Regions from separate parts of the Clostridium budayi genome, predicted to be linked through region 3. Evidence: a T-box and tRNA genes for the amino acid it is inferred to sense, from the RefSeq annotation. Region 3 holds a T-box; the other regions hold tRNA genes.
The links. The T-box of region 3 lies ahead of trpS (tryptophan--tRNA ligase). A T-box ahead of a tRNA ligase gene usually reads a tRNA of that ligase, here a tRNA-Trp.

Region 1 (6,531 bases), 1.4 Mb from region 3:
TTAGTATATCCAATGCTTACATCCCCAACTAATACGCCTTTTTCTCCTATTTCATCAAATCCTCTTCCTTGAGGACATCCACTATATGCATAACTAGTTTTTCCTTCTTTAAAAACTCCAGTAAATTTATGTCTATGACCTAGCGCTAAGTAATCTAATTTACTATTTTCTATATCATTTAGTGTAATCGGATTATATTCATTTTTACTATTTCCATTTGCTATTTCTCCATGAATAACACCGATATTTATATACCCATCATATAAATCTATATCTTTAAGCATAGAATCATTTATATAACTTTCTGTGAATCCACAGCCATGTACACAAAGATTTAATTCATCTAACACTACTCTCTCAACAACATTTTCTTTAAATACATGTACATTTTCTGGCCAATCAATCAATTTATAAAAAGACTTAAAATTATAAGGATCATGATTACCTGGACTTATAAATACTTTAGTTATTTCTAATTTTTCTAATGCTTCTTTAATAAATGCTAAAGTACTTTTACTAACTGTATAATTATCAAATATATCTCCTGCTAAAAGCATTACTTGAATTTTTTCATTATTACATATATCTATTATTCTGCTAAAAACTTCTTTAATTTCTTCTTTACTTTTTATTGCATACTCATTTGTGAATTCCTTAAAAGGTGTGTCAAAATGTATGTCTGCACAATGAAGTATTTTTATCGTTTTCATGAAAACCCCTCTCTTTTCCGAACTTTTGTTCTCATTTTAACATATATTTCCCATAAAAAGAAAGAGGGCGATTTATTAAATCGCCCTCTCGGTTGAAAATACTTTAGTTATTTGGTGGTGTAATTTCCATTACATTCTCTGAATACACTTTTTATTAGGTGTTTACTTTAGAGAATTTTCGTATTGTTCAACCATTCTCTTAACCATTTCGCCACCTACGGAGCCACATTGTTTTGAACTTAAGTCTCCATTGTAGTCAGAGAAAGGTACTCCTAATTCTCTAGCTACTTCATTTTTAAATGCACTTAATCCTTTTTTTGCTTCTGGAACTATTACTCTGTTATATGACATAATCGATCCCTCCTAAGGCTTATGGTATTTTGTAAAGTAAATATGTTCTATTAACCTTACACTAATATTTTAACCGAATTAAGAATTTTAATTACATGTAAATTTTAAACATACATACATTTATTTCTATATTAAAGCCTTAAAAGTATAAAAGTCACTCTTTAAATCGTCTATACTTTTAAATAACTTGTCTTTATTTTCTTCATTAAATCTATTTTCTCTATTACTTAAATCTACGAAAAATGCTACATCTTGATTTTTTATATCCTTAAGTTCACATTCTTCATTTATTATTTTTACATTGTTTTCTTTTAAAATATCTTTTACATTTATATATTTAGGTATTATAGTATGTCCATTTTCTTCTATTAGCCTAAAATATGGCTTATTTTTATCAGCTATTTTTTTATTTTCAATGAATGTTAATCTTATTTTTGATTTGTTTGCTAAATCTAGTATGTTAGCTATATTACTTTCTACATTATCATTATCTAATTTCACTACTACATATGCTTTTGAACCATTTTCTTCTTTTAAAGCTGTAATAGATTGATAGTCTATTTCTGTTATAGCATTTACTACATCATTTACTTTCTTATTATTATCATATTCTTCAAAAGATGATTCCACTACTTTTTTTCATTTAAAACCTTCTTTGATACAAAAAATCCAATAATACCAATGGCAATAAGAGCTGAAATAATAATTAAAAATTTTTTATTCATTTTTCTCATCTCCACCCTCCTGTCGAATCCTCTTGTTAAATTATATCATATTTTTTAAATAAATATTAATAAATTTATGTTTTTATTAAAATTTTTCTCACTTTATTATTTTTTTTGCCATATTTCTTACTTTTATTAGTAACCATATTCTTTCTTTGACAAATTTTAGTTTTTATTATAGATATTTTTCTTTTTAATAATTAGTCAAACTTTTTTCATAGAAATATTAAAAATATTAAAGGTATTTATAAAATAGTATTAAATTTTTTAATTGCATAAAAAAAACACTTAGTATAAATACTAAGTGTTTGTGGCAGGGGCACTAGGACTTGAACCCAGAACCAATGGTTTTGGAGACCACTACTCTACCAATTGAGCCATACCCCTAAGACGTTATTTATTTTAACATGCTTATATATAGTATGTCAATAAAATTTTTTTGGTGATTTTTAAATATTGTTTATTTATAAATTTTGGATTATAATATATTAAAATATATTTTGATTATCAAAATATTTAAATTTCAAAATAAATGAGGTGTATTATATGAATTTAACCCCTTTAAAAATAGGAAATTTAGTAGCACGACTTCCTATAATTCAAGGAGGAATGGGTGTTGGAGTTTCTCTTTCAAATTTAGCATCGGCTGTTACAAATGCTGGTGGTATAGGAATTATATCATCTGCTCAAATAGGATTTAAGGAAAGTGATTTTGACAAAAATCCTCTTGAAGCTAATCTAAGAGCATTAAAAAAACATATAAAATTAGCAAAAGAGAAATGTAATAATGGAATAATAGGCGTAAATGTTATGGTAGCAACTAAAGAATACGCAGAATATATAAAAACAGCTGTAGAGAGTGGAATTGATCTTATAATATCAGGAGCTGGAATGCCAACTATGCTTCCAAAGCTTACAAAAGGATATAATGTTAAGATTGCTCCAATAGTATCATCACTAAAGGCTGCTAAAGTTATACTTAAATTATGGGATAAACATGATAATGTTACTCCTGATATGATTGTTGTTGAAGGTCCAAAAGCTGGTGGACATTTAGGTTTTAAAAAGGATGAAATAGAAACTGCTAGTGAAACCTTTGATACTACTATAGTAGATATAGTAAATCATGTTAAAGAATATGAGGAAAAATATGAAAAGAAGATACCTGTAATTGCAGCTGGTGGAATATTTGATGGTAATGATATAGCTAAATACTTAAAGCTTGGTGCATCAGGTGTTCAAATGGCTACAAGATTCGTTGCAACTTATGAATGTGATGCATCATTAGAATTTAAAAATGCTTATGTAAATGCTAGTGAAAATGAAGTTGGCATTGTAGCTAGTCCTGTTGGAATGCCTGGAAGAGCTATACTTAATCCATTTGTAAATAAAACTAAAGAAGGTCCAATAAAGGTTGATAAATGTTTTAGATGTTTAAAACCTTGCAATCCTAAAACAACACCTTACTGTATTACTAAAGCTCTTATTAATTCAGTAAATGGTGATATAGATAATGGTCTTATTTTCTGTGGAGAAAATGTAAGTAAAATTAAGGATATTACATCTGTCCAATCTTTAATGACTGAATTAGAAAATGAAATAAAAGTAATATAAATTCAACTAATAAAAAAGCTATATTGGGACTTTGAAAATCTCAATATAGCTTTTTGTATGCTTTTCTTATTTATTTTCTTACTATCTTTACCTTTATATTTATTTAGTTAAATATAAATATAATAATTTTATTGTATTTTCTAAAGCACTATAATGAGTTCTTTCCATACCATGTGATGCATTTACTCCTGGTCCTATAAGTGCTCCTCTTATATCATTTCCACCTTTTAAAGCTGCTCCGACGTCAGAACCGTATCTTGGATATATATCAATTGCATAGTTTAAGTTATTTTCTTTAGCTAAATTTACAAGGTCTGTTGTCATATTATAATCATATGGTCCACCTGAATCTTTTGCACATATTGATACATCATATTCTGTACAATTTAAATCATCTCCTATGCATCCCATATCTACAGCTATCATTTCTGTAATATCTTGAGGTATATAAGAAGAACCATGTCCAACCTCTTCATATGTTGATATGAAAAGTTTTGTCTTATAGCTTGGAACTATATTTTCCCTCTTAAATAATTCTAAAAGACTTAAAAGGCAAGCAACACTTCCTTTATCATCAATAAATCTTGATTTTAAGAAACCACTTTCTGTTACTGTTGTCTTTGGATTAATAAAAATAAAGTCTCCTGACATTATTCCTAAATTTAAAACATCTTCTTTATTTTTTACTACTTCATCAATTCTAATCTCCATATTTTCTGGAATTCTCTTCTTTGAAGATGCATCTTCATATACATGAATAGCTGCGCTATCACATAAAAATGTTCCTGTATACTCTCTTCCATCTCTTGTTCTTATAGTGCAATACTCACTATCAAGTGTTGGCACAATTGGTCCTCCAACTAAAGTAAATTTTAAAGTACCTTTACTTGTTATTGACCTTACCATAGCCCCTAAAGTATCAACATGAGATGATAATCCAATTACTTTATTATCACTTTTTCCTTCTATTGTTATTATTCCGCATCCTTTATTAGTCTTTTCAAACTTATATCCTAAATGCTTTACCTTTGCTTCTATTAGATCCATTATTTCAAAACAAAATCCACTTGGACTATTAAATTCTAATATCTCTTTTGCAGTATTTAGAACATAGTCTTTATTAACTTTAATATTCATAACTTCAATCCCTCCTATATTTTTATTATACTATTTTTTATATTAATACTTGAAGTTCAAACTCTTCCTTTGGCATTGTATATAATATTACATTTAAACATATACCTTTAGTTACTATATTATTTTCCTTAATATATTTTTTTAGCTTTTCTATAGCTTCTTTTCTCTTATTTTCTTTATATGATAGGCAAAGATATGTCCCCTTTGGAATAACAAAATTATTATATTCTTCTACATCTTTAACTATAATAAATATATTCGTGCTTTTCTTTGATACGTTATTATAATCTTTAATATATATTCCTTTTTCTATTATCCTCTTTTTCTTCACTTCTTCATTTTCTGCTCTAAATCTTCCGAATATATCTTCCCTATTTTCAACAATAAATTCAGTGCTCTTATTTACTCTTTTGCATATTGCATATCTTTCTTCTATATTTTTTATGTACACATGAGGAATATTACTTCTTTTCATACTATATTCCATATTATCTTTTAATTCGCTTATATCTTTTTTTATAACTTTTAAATTTTCTATCTCATTTTTAATTTCATTTATCTTACTATGAAGAAATAATATGAATTTTTCTGAACTTGTTTCTTCATTAATTATCATTTGTATTTCTTTTAATGGAACACCTATTTTTCTTAAATATTTTATAAATCTAAGCTTTCTAAATTGCTCACCAATATAATATCTATAACCTGTTTTTTCATCTACATACTCTGGTTTTATTAAATTTATCTTATCGTAGTTTCTAAGTCTATCTATTGATATTCCTACTATATTTGAAGTTTCTCCAATAGAATAACGTTTTTTCATAATGTATCGCCTTCTTAAAAATTCTCTCTTTACTCTAGTATTATACTATAGTTTATAATTTATTTCCTAAGAATAATTTTATCAAAGGGGGCTTGTATTTTGGATAAAAAATTAATACTTATAAGTTTAAATAAGGCTATATTTACAGTCTGTATGATAGTTTTATATAAAGTTTTATTTGGTCCTGAAAATATAAGTATAGGACTTATGGTTGCGTTTAGTGTGATAGCATTTTTAAAATTAGATTTTTCTTTATATCCATTATATAAAGGTACTGTTTTTTTAGCGCTAAGTTTCTTTTTATTAATTATGTCATTTTTAGCTGGCCTTAATCCTTTCTTAGGATTAATAATAAATATATTTACTATTTTCACAGTTTCATACTTATATATGAAAGAATCTAAAAGCATGGTGTCTTATTTATTTTTATTTATATATATCTATATGGTTAGTATAAATGTACCTGTAGAACTATTACCTAAAAGATTTTTATCTTTAATGTTTGGAGTTTTAATTATAGTTGTTAGTCAATTATTGTTTAACAAAAATAAATTTAATGAAAAATCTTCAGCACTTTTATTGAATGGACTTTCAAATATAAAAGATGGGATAAGCAATTTATTAGATAATAAAGAGTATGATGCTTTAATTTTAAATAATAAAGTGAGGGAACTTCTAAATTTAATTGATGAACAAAATTCTAGTTTTTTCTTTTCTAAAGTTTTATTCAAACATTATTTTAATATTGCAATTAGTTTAGAAAGACTAGCAATTAATATTAATAAAATTAACGTAATAGCTGATTTAAATGTTAAGTATTCATTCTTAAATGATTTAAATGCAGAAATCTCTAATTTAATAAATATGATTTCAAAGAATAATTCTGATGCTATAGCTTTTTCTTTAAAGTATAAAGATGATTTTAAGAGATATCCTGTGCTTAAGGAGTGCTCTGATTTACTAGACATATTAAATACTAATTTTCTATTTTTAAGTGATTATAAACATAAAATAAAGATCACATTAAAGGATATTAAGCTTAAAAAGAAAAATTTAAATATTAATTCTTTAGACTGTAATTTCTCAGTTAAAGTTGCACTTGCTGTTTCAATTCCACTTTTCTTTATAGAATTATTTAATATTCCTAATGGAAAATGGATTATTATAACTA
Region 2 (6,531 bases), 1.4 Mb from region 3:
ATTCCTTCACTTTTAAAACCAAGTGATTTATAAAGGTTTTGAGCTATTATATTAGATTTTCTAACTTCTAATGTTATATCATAGCAATCTTTTGAATTTAAGTGTTTTATTAATGCTTCCATAAGCTTAAATCCAAAGCCTTTCCCCCTATAGCTTGGGTGAATAGCTACACTTGTAATTTGGCCTTCTGATGCAATTATCCAAGCACCTGCAAAGCCTATAACTTCATCAGATGAAGTTTTTAGTACAATATAATTAGCAAATTCATTAGAAAGTTCTTTAGAGATTTCATTAAGGCTCCAACCTTCTTTAAGACTTAACTTACTTACATTATGGACACCTTCTACATCCATATTGTCCATAAGTTTAAGAGTTACTTTCTCCATTAGTCATCTTTAATCTATTTTCAAGTTCTCTTACAGCCTGAGGTTTCTTTAAGTATAAAGGAGCAGAGTTTTCATCATCCTTTATTCCGTTCTTTAGAAGGTTTAAACCAATTTCACCAATTTGAGATGCTCTTACTGTATTTAAATGAACTGGTGCAAATGATATATTTTGCATATGTTCTAATAAATATTCCTTATGTTTTGAAACACCATCACCTGTAAATAATACTTTTTCATTCATTGAATTAAGCTTTTCTACAAGATCTTCAATATCCATTGAAGTACAATCTACTATAGCTTCCATTTTGCCATCTATAACTTTGTATATTGCTGTATAAACATTTTCTCTTAATGCATCCATAATAGGGCATATAATTCCATCAAATGATGAAATAGAGAACGCTAATCCTTCAAGAGTTGAAACACTTACGTAAGGCTTGTTAGAACCAAAGCTAAGACCTTTTACTGTAGCCATACCTATACGAAGTCCTGTAAATGAACCAGGTCCTTTAGAAACAACAAAACCGTCCACATCATCTATTGAAACACCAGTATCATTTAATAATTGTTCTATAATTCCCATAAGAAGAACAGAGTGTTCACGTTTATTATTTAATGTATATTCTCCTAAAAGCATATCATCTTTAAGTAATGCAGCAGTTGCGCACTTTGAGGATGAATCCACACTTAAAACTATCATAAAGACAACTCCTTTATATATTGATATTTTTCACCATAAGGAGTTAAAGTAATTTTTCTATAATATTCTCCTTTAGATAAATCTTTTTGAATGTATATATGTAAAAAATCATTAGGTAAAATTTCTTCTATATAGTTTGCCCATTCAATAATTGAAACTGCATCTGAAAAGATATAATCATCAAAACCTATTGCGTAAATTTCATCAGGGTCACTAACTCTATAAACATCAAAGTGGTTTAGCTTTAGTCTTCCAGAATCATATTCATTTACAATATTAAAAGTTGGACTTGTTATATTGTCAGTAATGTTAAGTCCTTTAGCAATTCCTTTTGTTATATGAGTTTTACCAGTTCCAAGATCACCAGTTAAACATATAATATCTCCAGCATTTAAAAGTTTACCTAAAGCTTCACCAATGTTTGTAGTTTCAGAAATACTATTAACTTCAAAATCCATAAGATTTGTCTCCTTTCTTAAAAATCATAATCTATCCTTATATTCTATCCAAAAATCAAAAAAAAGAAAAGTAATATAAAAGTAATTGCATTATAAAAATAAAAAGTGTAAAATTAAAGAACAAATATTTACAGTATAATAAATAAATTTTTAAATATAATGAATAATGGAAAAGGGTTTTTAGAGAGGTGAAATCATGAAGAAAATAACAGCTGCTATGCTAATTATAACCGCAGCGTTTTTTTTAGGCCTTGGAGGATTTTCTAAGCCACTTATGGCAGATACCGCAGAGAGTGATAAAGATACTAGAGATGTTTACTTAAATATTATTACAACAAATAAAGAACAATATAAGATTATTAAAGAGTTATCTAAGGACAAGCATAGTATAGAATATATGTTTAATAATTTAGATGAAGCAAAAAAATATAAATATGATGAAAACACAATAAAAAATATATCAAATATGGATTTATTCTTTTATCAGGGATCTGGAAATGAAAATGATTGGATAAATGATTTAGTAAATAAAGTAGATAAAAGTTCTGTTGGAGCTGTTAATTTATCTAGAGGTATAAGGGAATTAAAATATAATGTGGATGATAAAGAAAAAGTTAATCCATATTACTATCTTGGAATAGCAGAATATAAAGTAATGTTATATAATGCAAAATCTGCTCTTCAAGAAAAAGATCCTAAAAATAGGGATTTTTATGAAAAAAACTATGAAGAAATAGTTAAAAATCTTGAAGATATTAAAAAAGATTTTGATAAAGATTCTAGAAATCTAAAAAAATATACTTTTGTATCAGAAGATAGTACTTTTGAGTATTTATTTAAAGGCTTAGGAATAGACTTTAAAGTATTAGATAAAAATCAAAAGGTAAATGAGTATATAAAATCAAATAATTTAAAAGAAGATTCTGTTATTTATATAAGAAATGAATCAAATAAAGATGATAAAAATAAAGGTAATTATAAAGTTTTAAATCTTAAAACTTTTGATAATAATATGAGCTATGAGGAGCTTATATCCTATAATATAAAACAAATAAAGAATTGTAAAAAATAAAACAAATAAAATTGTTGATTTTTTATAATATATATATTATAATCATTATTGTCCTAAAGGGGTATGGCTCAATTGGTAGAGTAGTGGTCTCCAAAACCATTGGTTCTGGGTTCAAGTCCTAGTGCCCCTGCCATAATGACAAGAGAAAGCTAGAAACTTAAAGTTTCTAGCTTTTTTTAATATACATTTATTAAATTAAAAAATTAACCTTCGATATGGTGTCCTGTTTTTTCTATGCAATTTTCTATTTCAGATTTTGTAGCTGGGTCTGAATATATAACCTCAACACTTCCACGTCCAAGGTCAATGCATACGTTATTTACACCATCAATTTTTTCAAGTGAATTTTTCATTTGGGTTTTAACAGTTTCATTAACTAAACCATTAACTATGTAATGTTCTCTGTTCATATTAATACCTCCCTTATATAAAAATTAAATATATGTTTGTTCAAATATATTATGTTCAAAATCATTACTTTGTATTAAGCCATACTTTAGCAATTATAAATATAAATAGTAAATTTTATATTAAATGAACTAATATAAAGAGAAATATGCAGGAAGAAAGATATATAATATAGAAAATAACATATATAAGCTATGAGAAAGAAGGGTGTTTTTATGCAAAAGAAAAAAATTTTAATACCAATAGATGGAACTGATAGAAGTTTAATTTCTTTAAACTATTTAAAAGATAATTTTAATAAAGATAATGTAGAAGTTACTTTAATACATGTAAGAGAAATAGTATTTATTAATGGAATGGCTGTTTCAGAAGAAATAAAAGATGCAGAAGTTATAGGAAAGAGAGTATTAAAAGAAGCTAAAGAGCAAATAAAAGAGTACGAATGTAAAACTGAACTTAGATTTGGATATGCAGGTGATGAAATTTTATCATATGCACAAGAAAATGAAGTTGATACAATTATTATGGCTAAAAATACAAAAAAGAAATTTACATTATTAGTAGGTTCAGTTACTGCACACGTAGCAAAGAGAGCAAAATGTGCTTTAATTATAATACCTGAAGTTTATTAAATATAGTATTTAAAGGGGAGTTTTAATGAGAAAAATAAGATTTGGAATTATAGGGACAGGAAAGATAGTTCATAATTTTTTAGATGCTGCTTTAAAGCATAAAGATTTTGAATTAACAGCTGTATATTCAAGAGATATAAAAAAGGCAAAAGAATTTGGAAAGCCTTATGGCGCTAAAAATTTTTTTGATGATTTAGAGGAGTTTTCTAAATGTAAAGAAATTGATGCTGTATATATAGCATCACCAAACTTTTTACATGAATCTCAAAGCATATTATGTATGAATAATAAAAAGCACGTTTTATGTGAAAAACCAATGGCTTCTAATTTAAAGGAAGTTAGTAGAATGATTAAGACTTCAAAAGAAAATGGAGTACTGTTAATGGAAGCTATGAGACTTACTGTTCTTCCAAACTTTTTAAAAGTAAAAGAGAATTTAAATAAGATAGGAAAGATTAGAAGATATTTTGCAAGTTACTGTCAATATTCATCAAGATATGATTCTTTTAAAGAAGGAGTTATATTAAATGCATTTAATAAAGATCTTTCAAACGGTGCACTTATGGATATTGGAGTTTATTGTATTCATCCAATGATAAACCTATTTGGTAAGCCAAATAAAGTTATTTCAAATAGTGTATTTTTAAGTAATGGAATTGATGGAGAAGGATCAGCTATATTTAATTATGAGGATTTTGATGGAATTATAATGTATTCAAAAATAAGTAATTCAAATCTTCCGTTAGAAATTCAAGGTGAAGATGGAAGTATGTTAATAAGTAATATTCACTTTGAAGATGTAAAAATAATTTATAGGGATGGAAGAGAAGAAAGGATATCAATAGAACCATTAAAAAATGATATGTATTATGAAATTGATGAATTTATAAGATGCATAAAAAATGGACAACTAGAATCTAAATTAAACTCTTTAAATAATTCATTAAGTGCAATAGAGTTAATGGATGAAATAAGAAAAGAGATTGGTTTAAAATTCCCTGCAGATAAATAAATATAAATTATTAAAAAGAGCTTATTTTAAATAGGCTCTTTTTATTTGTATTTGGAAAACCACTTGCTATGCAAGTGTGTTCAGATAAGCTTTAGCGATGTATTACGCAAAAAAACCTCCATTTGTTAAAATAGAATTAGGTTCGCAGCCAAATTCAATAACAAAAGGAGGCATCCATAATGGATAGTAATAGTTTATCACATACAAAATGGAATTGTAAATATCACATAGTTTTTGCGCCAAAATACAGGAGAAAAGAGATATATGGAGAAAAGAAAGTTGAGATTGGAAAGATATTAAGACAACTTTGTGAATGGAAGGGTGTTGAGATAATCGAAGCGCATGCTTGCGTTGATCACATACATATGTTGGTTGAGATTCCACCTAAAATTAGTGTATCAAGTTTTGTGGGTTTTTTAAAAGGTAAAAGTAGCTTGATGATTTTTGAGAGATTTTCTAATTTAAAATATAAATATGGAAGCAGGCATTTTTGGTGTAGAGGTTTTTATGTTGATACAGTAGGAAGAAATAAAAAAGCGATTGAAGAATATATAAGAAACCAAGAAAGAGAAGATATGATAGCAGATCAGATAAGTATAAAAGAATATATTGACCCTTTCAAGGGTAGCAAGTAACAGAAAACATGCGGCTGGCGGACCTTTTTAGCGTCTTAAGACGCAATTGCAAGTAAGGTGCCCTTATAGGGCTTAGGAAATACCACCAGCTAAGCTGGTGGATTTTTATTGTAATAAAGTATTTATGCATATGAATATATATAAATGAGATCAACTAAAGGGGAAGTTAATATGTCTGAATTAGAACTTAAAAATATTTATAAGATATATCCTGGAGACGTAGTTGCGGTAAAGGATTTCAATTTGAAAATTAAAGATAAAGAATTTATAGTATTTGTTGGACCTTCAGGATGTGGAAAATCAACTACACTTAGGATGATTGCCGGACTTGAGGATATTTCAAAGGGAGAATTATATATCGATGGAAAACTTGTAAATGAAATGGATCCAAAAGAGCGAGACATAGCAATGGTGTTCCAAAGCTATGCATTATATCCCCATATGAATATTTATGATAATATGGCTTTTTCTCTTAAACTTAAGAAGATTCCAAAGGATGTAATTGATAGGAAGGTTAAAGAGGCAGCTAAGGTACTTGAAATTGAGAGCTTATTAAAGAGAAAACCAAAAGAGTTATCTGGAGGACAAAGGCAAAGGGTTGCTCTTGGAAGAGCCATAGTTAGAAATCCTAAAGTGTTTTTAATGGATGAACCTTTATCAAATTTAGATACGAAACTTAGAGTTCAAATGAGAAGAGAAATATCAAAATTACATGAGGATTTAAAAACAACTTTTATATATGTTACTCATGATCAAGTAGAGGCTATGACTATGGGTACAAGAATAGTAGTAATGAAAGAAGGAGTTATACAGCAAGTTGCTACTCCAGAAGATTTATATAATAAACCAGAAAATAAATTCGTTGCTGGTTTTATAGGAAGCCCGCAAATGAATTTTATAGATACGATAATTAAAAAAGATGGAGATAAATTAAAGATAAATATTTCTAATAATGAAATAGAGATTAAAGGAGAGATGATTAATAAAGCTAAAGATATTTCAAATAGAGAAGTAACTTTAGGAATAAGACCAGAAGATTTAAAAATGGTATCTTTAGATGAAGATTATAACATTGAGGGAACAGTTGAAATTTGCGAGCTTATGGGCTCTGAAACCTATGTATATTTTCATTATGGAGAAAAAACTTTAGTTGTTAAAGCTCCAGGAAATATTAGAATACCGAATGGGACAAAAATTAAGGTAGCTATAGATTTTGATAAACTTCATA
Region 3 (6,531 bases):
AATGCTTGCTCCATTACCTAAATGACAAGTTATTATTTTTAAATCTTTAATATCTTTTCCCATTGCTTCTGCAAGTTTCATAGAAACATATTTATGAGAAGTACCATGGAACCCATACTTTCTTATTTTGTATTCTTTGTAAAGATTATAATCTATTGGATATATATAAGCTTTCTCTGGTAATGTTTGATGGAAAGCTGTGTCGAATACTGCTATCATAGGAGTATCTTTCATAAGCTTTTTGCATTCTTTTATACCAGTTATGTTACATGGATTATGAAGTGGTGCAAGCTTTGAGCACTCTTCTAAATAAGAAATAACTTCTTCATCTACAATTACTGATTCTGAATATTTTTCACCACCATGAACAACTCTATGCCCTACAGCTGTAATTTCATCCATACTAGAAATCACACCTATTTTTTCATCTAATAATGTACCTAATACTAGTTCTATAGCATCTTTATGCTCACTAACTTTAGATTCTATAATATGTTTTTCTAGATCTTGTCTTTTATGAACTAATCTAGATCCATCAATACCTATTCTTTCAACTAAACCTTGAGCTATTTTTGTTTCATTTTCCATATCAATTAATTGATATTTTAATGATGAACTACCACAGTTAATTACAAGTATTTTCATAATATATAACCTCCCTAATACAGTTTTAAAGTATATTTAGCTACTCTAAAAACTAATAAAATTACCCCCCAATGCTCTTTTAGAAAATATCTATTTGTATTCTTATTGTAAACGCTACCGAAATTACTGTCAACATTTTCATTACAATATTAATAATTAAAACGTTTTGATTTTGATATATTTAAAAAATTACAATATTCTAAATGAAATATTAATATTATTAAAACTCTATCATTTAAGTAATACAATTTTAGGTTTAATTTTCAAAATATTCTATACCAATTGCTTCTCTAATTTCCTTTAATGTTTTAGCTGCTACCTTTCTAGCCTTTTCGCTACCCTCTTTAAGAATCTTATATACCTCATCTTTATTTTGTTCAAGCTCTTTTCTTCTTTTTCTAATAGGTTCTAATTCCGCCTGTATTATTTCATTTAAATATTTTTTTATTTTTACATCTCCAAGTCCACCTTTTCTGTATTCATTTTTTAATTTTTCTAAATACTCTTTATCCTTACAGAAAACATCTAAATATGTAAATACAGTATTACCTTCTACTTTTCCCGGATCAGAAACTTTAATATGATTTGGATCTGTATACATACTCATTATTTTCTTTTCTATAACATCAGCTTCATCTGATATGTATATTCCATTATTTAATGATTTACTCATCTTCGCTTTTCCATCTATTCCAGGAAGACGTGAACTTCTTGAATTTGAAATTATGGCTTCTGGTTCAACTAATAAATCTCCATAAATTGAATTAAAAGATCTAACTATTTCTCTAGTTTGTTCTATCATAGGCAGCTGATCTTCACCAACTGGAATAAACTTTGCCTTAAATGCAGTAATATCAGCAGCCTGACTTACTGGATATATTAAAAATCCTGCTGGTATACTACTTTCAAAGTTTTTCTGTTTTATTTCATCTTTTACAGTAGGATTTCTATTTAACCTAGATACTGTAACTAAATTTAAATAATGCATTGTAATCTCATTAAGTTCTGGTACTTGTGATTGAACAAATATTGTTGATTTATTTGGATCTATTCCAACAGCTAAATAATCTAATGCAACTTCAATTAAACTTCTTCTAATTTTCTCTGGATCTCTAGCATTATCAGTTAAAGCTTGTTGATCTGCTATCATAATATAACTTTCATATTCACCTGAATTTTGAAGCTCTACTCTTCTTTTTAAAGAACCAACATAATGTCCTAAATGCAATTTTCCTGTTGGTCTATCTCCTGTAAGTATTATTTCTTTTTTCATTTTATCTATCTCCTTTTTATATAAAAATAAAAAAATCCGTCCTATAAAAATAGGACGGATATAATATCTCCGTGGTGCCACCTAAATTGCGTTAAATAAAATAATAATATTTATAAATAACGCCACTTATCTTCAAGTACTAACATACTCTATTTGCTATAAGGTGCAAAATTCCCAATTAGATACTCTCAAAAATAAATATTATTTAAGATTTCTCCTCATTCCTCCAAGGCCCATTCATTAAATCCTTTCTCACTAGGATTCCACCATCCCTAGTTCTCTTTAGCGAACCTAAATTTAATTACTCTTCCTCTTCGTCGGATTCTTTTTTTAACTTATAAACTTATTATAATCCTTATTTTTTTAAAGTCAATTTACTTCATTAAAATTTTATTCTTAGTTAAAATTAATACTCCAATTTTTAATTTATAAGTATATTTTATATAAACAATAATAAGCTAATTGCCATAACTAGCATTCCAGCTATTAATCCATATATAGACAGATGGTGCTCCCCATATTTTCTAGCTGTTGGTAAAAGCTCATCAATTGATATAAATACCATAATTCCAGCTACACCAGCAAGCAATACTCCAAGTGTTATATCATTAAGAATATTTCTTAATAAAACATAACCAATCACCGCACCTATAGGTTCTGACATCCCTGAAAAGAAAGAATATAAAAATGCTTTTTTCTTATCTCCTGTTGCATAATAAATAGGAACTGATACAGATATTCCTTCTGGTATATTATGAATTGCTATTGCTATAGTTATTGGAATTGCTATACTAGCATCCCCTAAAGCTGATACAAATGTTGCTAAACCTTCTGGAAAATTATGAATTGCTATAACTAAAGCAGTAAACATTCCTGTTCTTAAAAGTTTTTTATCTTCAAGAAAATTATTATTTTCTACATCATCCATTGTTTTAACTTCATGAGGATTTTCCGCACTTGGAACTAATTTATCTATAATAGCTATAATAGCTATTCCAGCAAAAAATGAAATTACTGTCACTAAACTTCCAGTCTTCATTCCCATTTCTGCTACTAATGAATCTTTAGCTTGTTGAAACATTTCTACCATAGAAACGTAAATCATTACTCCTGCAGAAAAACCTAAACTAATACAAAGGAATTTTTTATTAGTTTTCTTAGCAAAGAAAGCTATAAGACTTCCTATACCAGTAGCTAATCCTGCAATCAAAGTTAATATAAAAGCTACCATTACATTATTCATTTTCACCCCTCCTTAATTGATAATTATTATCAATTATATAGTATTAAATATACTTTGTCCATATTTACTATATTCAAACTAAAAGAAAAAGCAGACTAAAAAGTCCACTTTTTTTAACTATCTATAATTTTTTAGCATTTATCCATCATTTAATATTTAGCTTTCTCTTTAAACCTTTCCCAAATTCAGCATCGGCTTTAGTGAAATTCTCTATTGCCCTTAATTGAATATCCCTATTTACTTCCCACATATCAGCTGCTATATTATCAATCAATGTATTTTTTTCTTTATAGCTCATAGCCCTAAACCTATCCCCTGCCTGTTTAAAGTTATTTTCCTTATCAATAACTTCACTTACTATATTACCTTCAACATGAATTGGTTTTACTTTACCTTTAGGATAATCTTTAGGCTCATTATTATTTAATGTATTAGGTTTATAATTAACACTTCCTTTATTGTAGTTATACCTCATAGGTCCATCTTGAGTATAATTTACAACTTCAACCCTTGGTCTATTTATAGGTAACTGCTGAAAGTTAGCTCCTATTCTATGTCTTTGAGTATCTTTATATGCAAATCCTCTTCCTTGTAATAGTTTATCATCCGAAAGTTCAATACCTGGGATTAAATTTGATGGACAAAATGCTATTTGTTCAATTTCTCCAAAAAAGTTTGTTGGATTTTCATTTAATGTCATCATTCCTACTTCGATTAATGGGAATTTATCTTCAGGCCAAGTTTTCGTTGCATCTAATGGATCAAAGTCAAGCTTATCTTTCATATCTGGTTCCATTACTTGAACTTTTAATTTATATTGAACAACTTCACCATTTTCTATAGCATCATACAAGTCTCTTGTTGCAACATCTGGGTCTAGTCCTGCAAGTAATTCAGCTTCATGCCTATCTATAGTTTTAACCCCAAGTAGTGGAATCCAGTGATATTTTATAAATACTCTTCTTCCTTCTTCATTTACCCAAACGTAAGTATTTACTCCAAATCCTTCTATAGTTCTATAACTTTTAACTGTTCCTAAATCTGAAAATAAAAATGTTATCATATGAGTAGATTCAGGGCTACTTGATATAAAGTCCCAAAACCTATTTTTATCTGTTACATTATTATCTGGTGAAGGCTTAAAAGAATGAACCATATCTGGAAATTTCATAGCATCTCTTATAAAAAATACTGGAAGATGGTTACCTACTATATCTAGATTTCCTTCAGAAGTATAAAATTTAGTTGCAAACCCTCTTGGATCTCTTAAAGTATCTGCAGAACCTCTAAAGCCAATAACAGTTGAAAATCTAACAGTAACTGGTGTTTTGACTGAAACTTCATTAAATACTTTCGCCTTAGTATATTTCTTCATTGAATTCGTTAATTCAAAGTATCCCTTTGCACCAGCACCCTTTGCATGAACAACTCTTTCTGGAATTCTCTCTCTATCAAAACTAGCTAACTTTTCTATTAAGTTTATATCTTGCATTAAAACTGGTCCATTCTTTCCAACAGTTAATGAATTACTATCATCTGTTACAGGACCACCAACATTATTAGTAGTATATTTTCCTTTTATCTCATTGTTATACTTTTTCTTTGATCTATGTTTACTCATAGATTCCTCCCTATATATAACTCTATAATTATTATATAAATAACATCTTTAACATGTTACTTATATTTTTTCTTACAATATTTCAATTAAGAATTTCTCATAAAAGAAAAAGAGAAGATTATTAAAATCTTCCCTTTTTTATGTTTTAATCTCTTTTTGGTAATACGATATTTTTATATAGCTTAACTGTAATGAAATAGTATAGTAAATATATTACTCCAAATACTGATAGTGATATCCATATATGATAATAAGGATGTAGTAAAATTACTCTAAACATCTTCATTCCTATTAATACATGTATAATACCAACTATAGCTGGAATTCCATATATAAATCCAAGTTCTTTATATATAGATTTTTATACTTGTCACTGTACTGCATATAAGCCTTTTAATATACTAAAAGGAATACTTAAAGATAAAATAAATAGTATATCTACTGGTGAAGTTATAAATGTTTAAAATAAAAAAGGATAGACTTAAAATATAAGCCTATCCTTTTTATTATTTAAGTTCTTCTAAAACTGATTCACCTATAGTTCCTTCTGGCATTTTTATACCAAAGTTATCTGCAATTGTTGCACCTATATTAGCAAATGTCTTAGCTGTTTCAAGTTTACCATTTTCTTTCATTGATGGTGAGTATGCTAAGAATGGTACATGTTCTCTTGTATGATCTGTTCCTGTGTAAGTTGGATCATTACCATGGTCAGCAGTTATTATTAATAAATCATCATCATTTAACTTATCTAAAACTTTACCTAAGTTAACATCAAACTTTTCTAATTCTTCTGCATAACCTTGAGGATTTCTTCTATGTCCCCATAAAGCATCAAAGTCAACTAAGTTTACAAAACATAAACCATTGAAATCTTTATCCATTAATTCTAATGTTTGTTCCATTCCATGAACAGAGCTCTTTGACTTATGTCCTTCTGTAATTCCTTCTCCATCGAATATATCCTTAATTTTACCTACAGATATAACATCAAAGTTATTATCCTTTAATTCATTAAGAACAGTTCTTCCATATGGCTTTAAGGCATAATCATGTCTGTTACTTGTACGTTTGAATTCACCTTTTTTATTTCCTACATATGGTCTTGCAATAATTCTTCCAACTTTCCACTCATCTTTAAGTGTTAGTTCTCTTGCAATTTCACAGCATCTATATAATTCATCTAATCCAAATGTTTCTTCATGACCACAAATTTGTAAAACTGAATCTGCTGATGTATAAACTATCATATCTCCAGTCTTCATTTGATGTTCACCAAGTTCATCTAATATTTCTGTTCCACTAGCACTCTTATTTCCTACAATATTATGACCTGTTCTTTTAGTTAATTCATCTAATAATTCCTTAGGGAATCCTGTATCAGTGAATGTTTGGAAAGGCTTTGTAATATGTAGGCCCATCATTTCCCAATGACCTGTCATTGTATCTTTTCCTACACTAGCTTCTTTCATTTTCATTTGGTAACCTAATGGTTTTTCAACTGGATCTACATGCTTTACTTTGTGTAAATTAGCAATACCCATTTTTTGTAGGTTTGGTATATTAAAGCTTTCTACTGATTCTGATATGTGACCTAAAGTATCAACATTAACATCACCATATTCTTTTGAATCTTCTAATGCTCCAACGCCAAGTGAATCAATTACTATAGTAAAAATTCTTTTATATTTACTCATATTTGAACCTCCCATTTCTATTGTAATACTATTCTACACTAGTTTATTTTTC

Region 1: it has a tRNA-Trp gene. The T-box ahead of trpS (tryptophan--tRNA ligase) is inferred to sense a tRNA for this amino acid. The anticodon was not compared.
Region 2: it has a tRNA-Trp gene. The T-box ahead of trpS (tryptophan--tRNA ligase) is inferred to sense a tRNA for this amino acid. The anticodon was not compared.

What each region holds. Positions count from the first base shown of each region.
Region 1 covers NZ_AP042456.1:2,591,597-2,598,127, forward strand. The annotation lists gene ACZ5TJ_RS12430 (metallophosphoesterase family protein) at 1-710, opposite strand, end outside; gene ACZ5TJ_RS12435 (alpha/beta-type small acid-soluble spore protein) at 873-1,061, opposite strand; gene ACZ5TJ_RS12440 (hypothetical protein) at 1,188-1,691, opposite strand; tRNA gene ACZ5TJ_RS12445 (tRNA-Trp) at 2,098-2,173, opposite strand; gene ACZ5TJ_RS12450 (NAD(P)H-dependent flavin oxidoreductase) at 2,333-3,400, shown strand; gene ACZ5TJ_RS12455 (M42 family metallopeptidase) at 3,500-4,537, opposite strand; gene ACZ5TJ_RS12460 (MerR family transcriptional regulator) at 4,575-5,360, opposite strand; gene ACZ5TJ_RS12465 (FUSC family protein) at 5,460-6,531, shown strand, end outside.
Region 2 covers NZ_AP042456.1:2,601,966-2,608,496, reverse strand. The annotation lists gene rimI (ribosomal protein S18-alanine N-acetyltransferase) at 1-386, opposite strand, end outside; gene tsaB (tRNA (adenosine(37)-N6)-threonylcarbamoyltransferase complex dimerization subunit type 1 TsaB) at 367-1,086, opposite strand; gene tsaE (tRNA (adenosine(37)-N6)-threonylcarbamoyltransferase complex ATPase subunit type 1 TsaE) at 1,083-1,544, opposite strand; gene ACZ5TJ_RS12515 (metal ABC transporter substrate-binding protein) at 1,741-2,616, shown strand; tRNA gene ACZ5TJ_RS12510 (tRNA-Trp) at 2,674-2,749, shown strand; gene ACZ5TJ_RS12505 (heavy-metal-associated domain-containing protein) at 2,820-3,026, opposite strand; gene ACZ5TJ_RS12500 (universal stress protein) at 3,240-3,656, shown strand; gene ACZ5TJ_RS12495 (Gfo/Idh/MocA family protein) at 3,682-4,668, shown strand; gene tnpA (IS200/IS605 family transposase) at 4,848-5,303, shown strand; gene ACZ5TJ_RS12485 (ABC transporter ATP-binding protein) at 5,475-6,531, shown strand, end outside.
Region 3 covers NZ_AP042456.1:974,074-980,604, reverse strand. The annotation lists gene ACZ5TJ_RS04530 (acetate/propionate family kinase) at 1-645, opposite strand, end outside; gene trpS (tryptophan--tRNA ligase) at 902-1,918, opposite strand; T-box leader at 1,966-2,245, opposite strand; gene zupT (zinc transporter ZupT) at 2,358-3,161, opposite strand; gene ACZ5TJ_RS04515 (catalase) at 3,307-4,782, opposite strand; gene ACZ5TJ_RS04510 (phosphopentomutase) at 5,289-6,479, opposite strand; gene udp (uridine phosphorylase) at 6,523-6,531, opposite strand, start outside.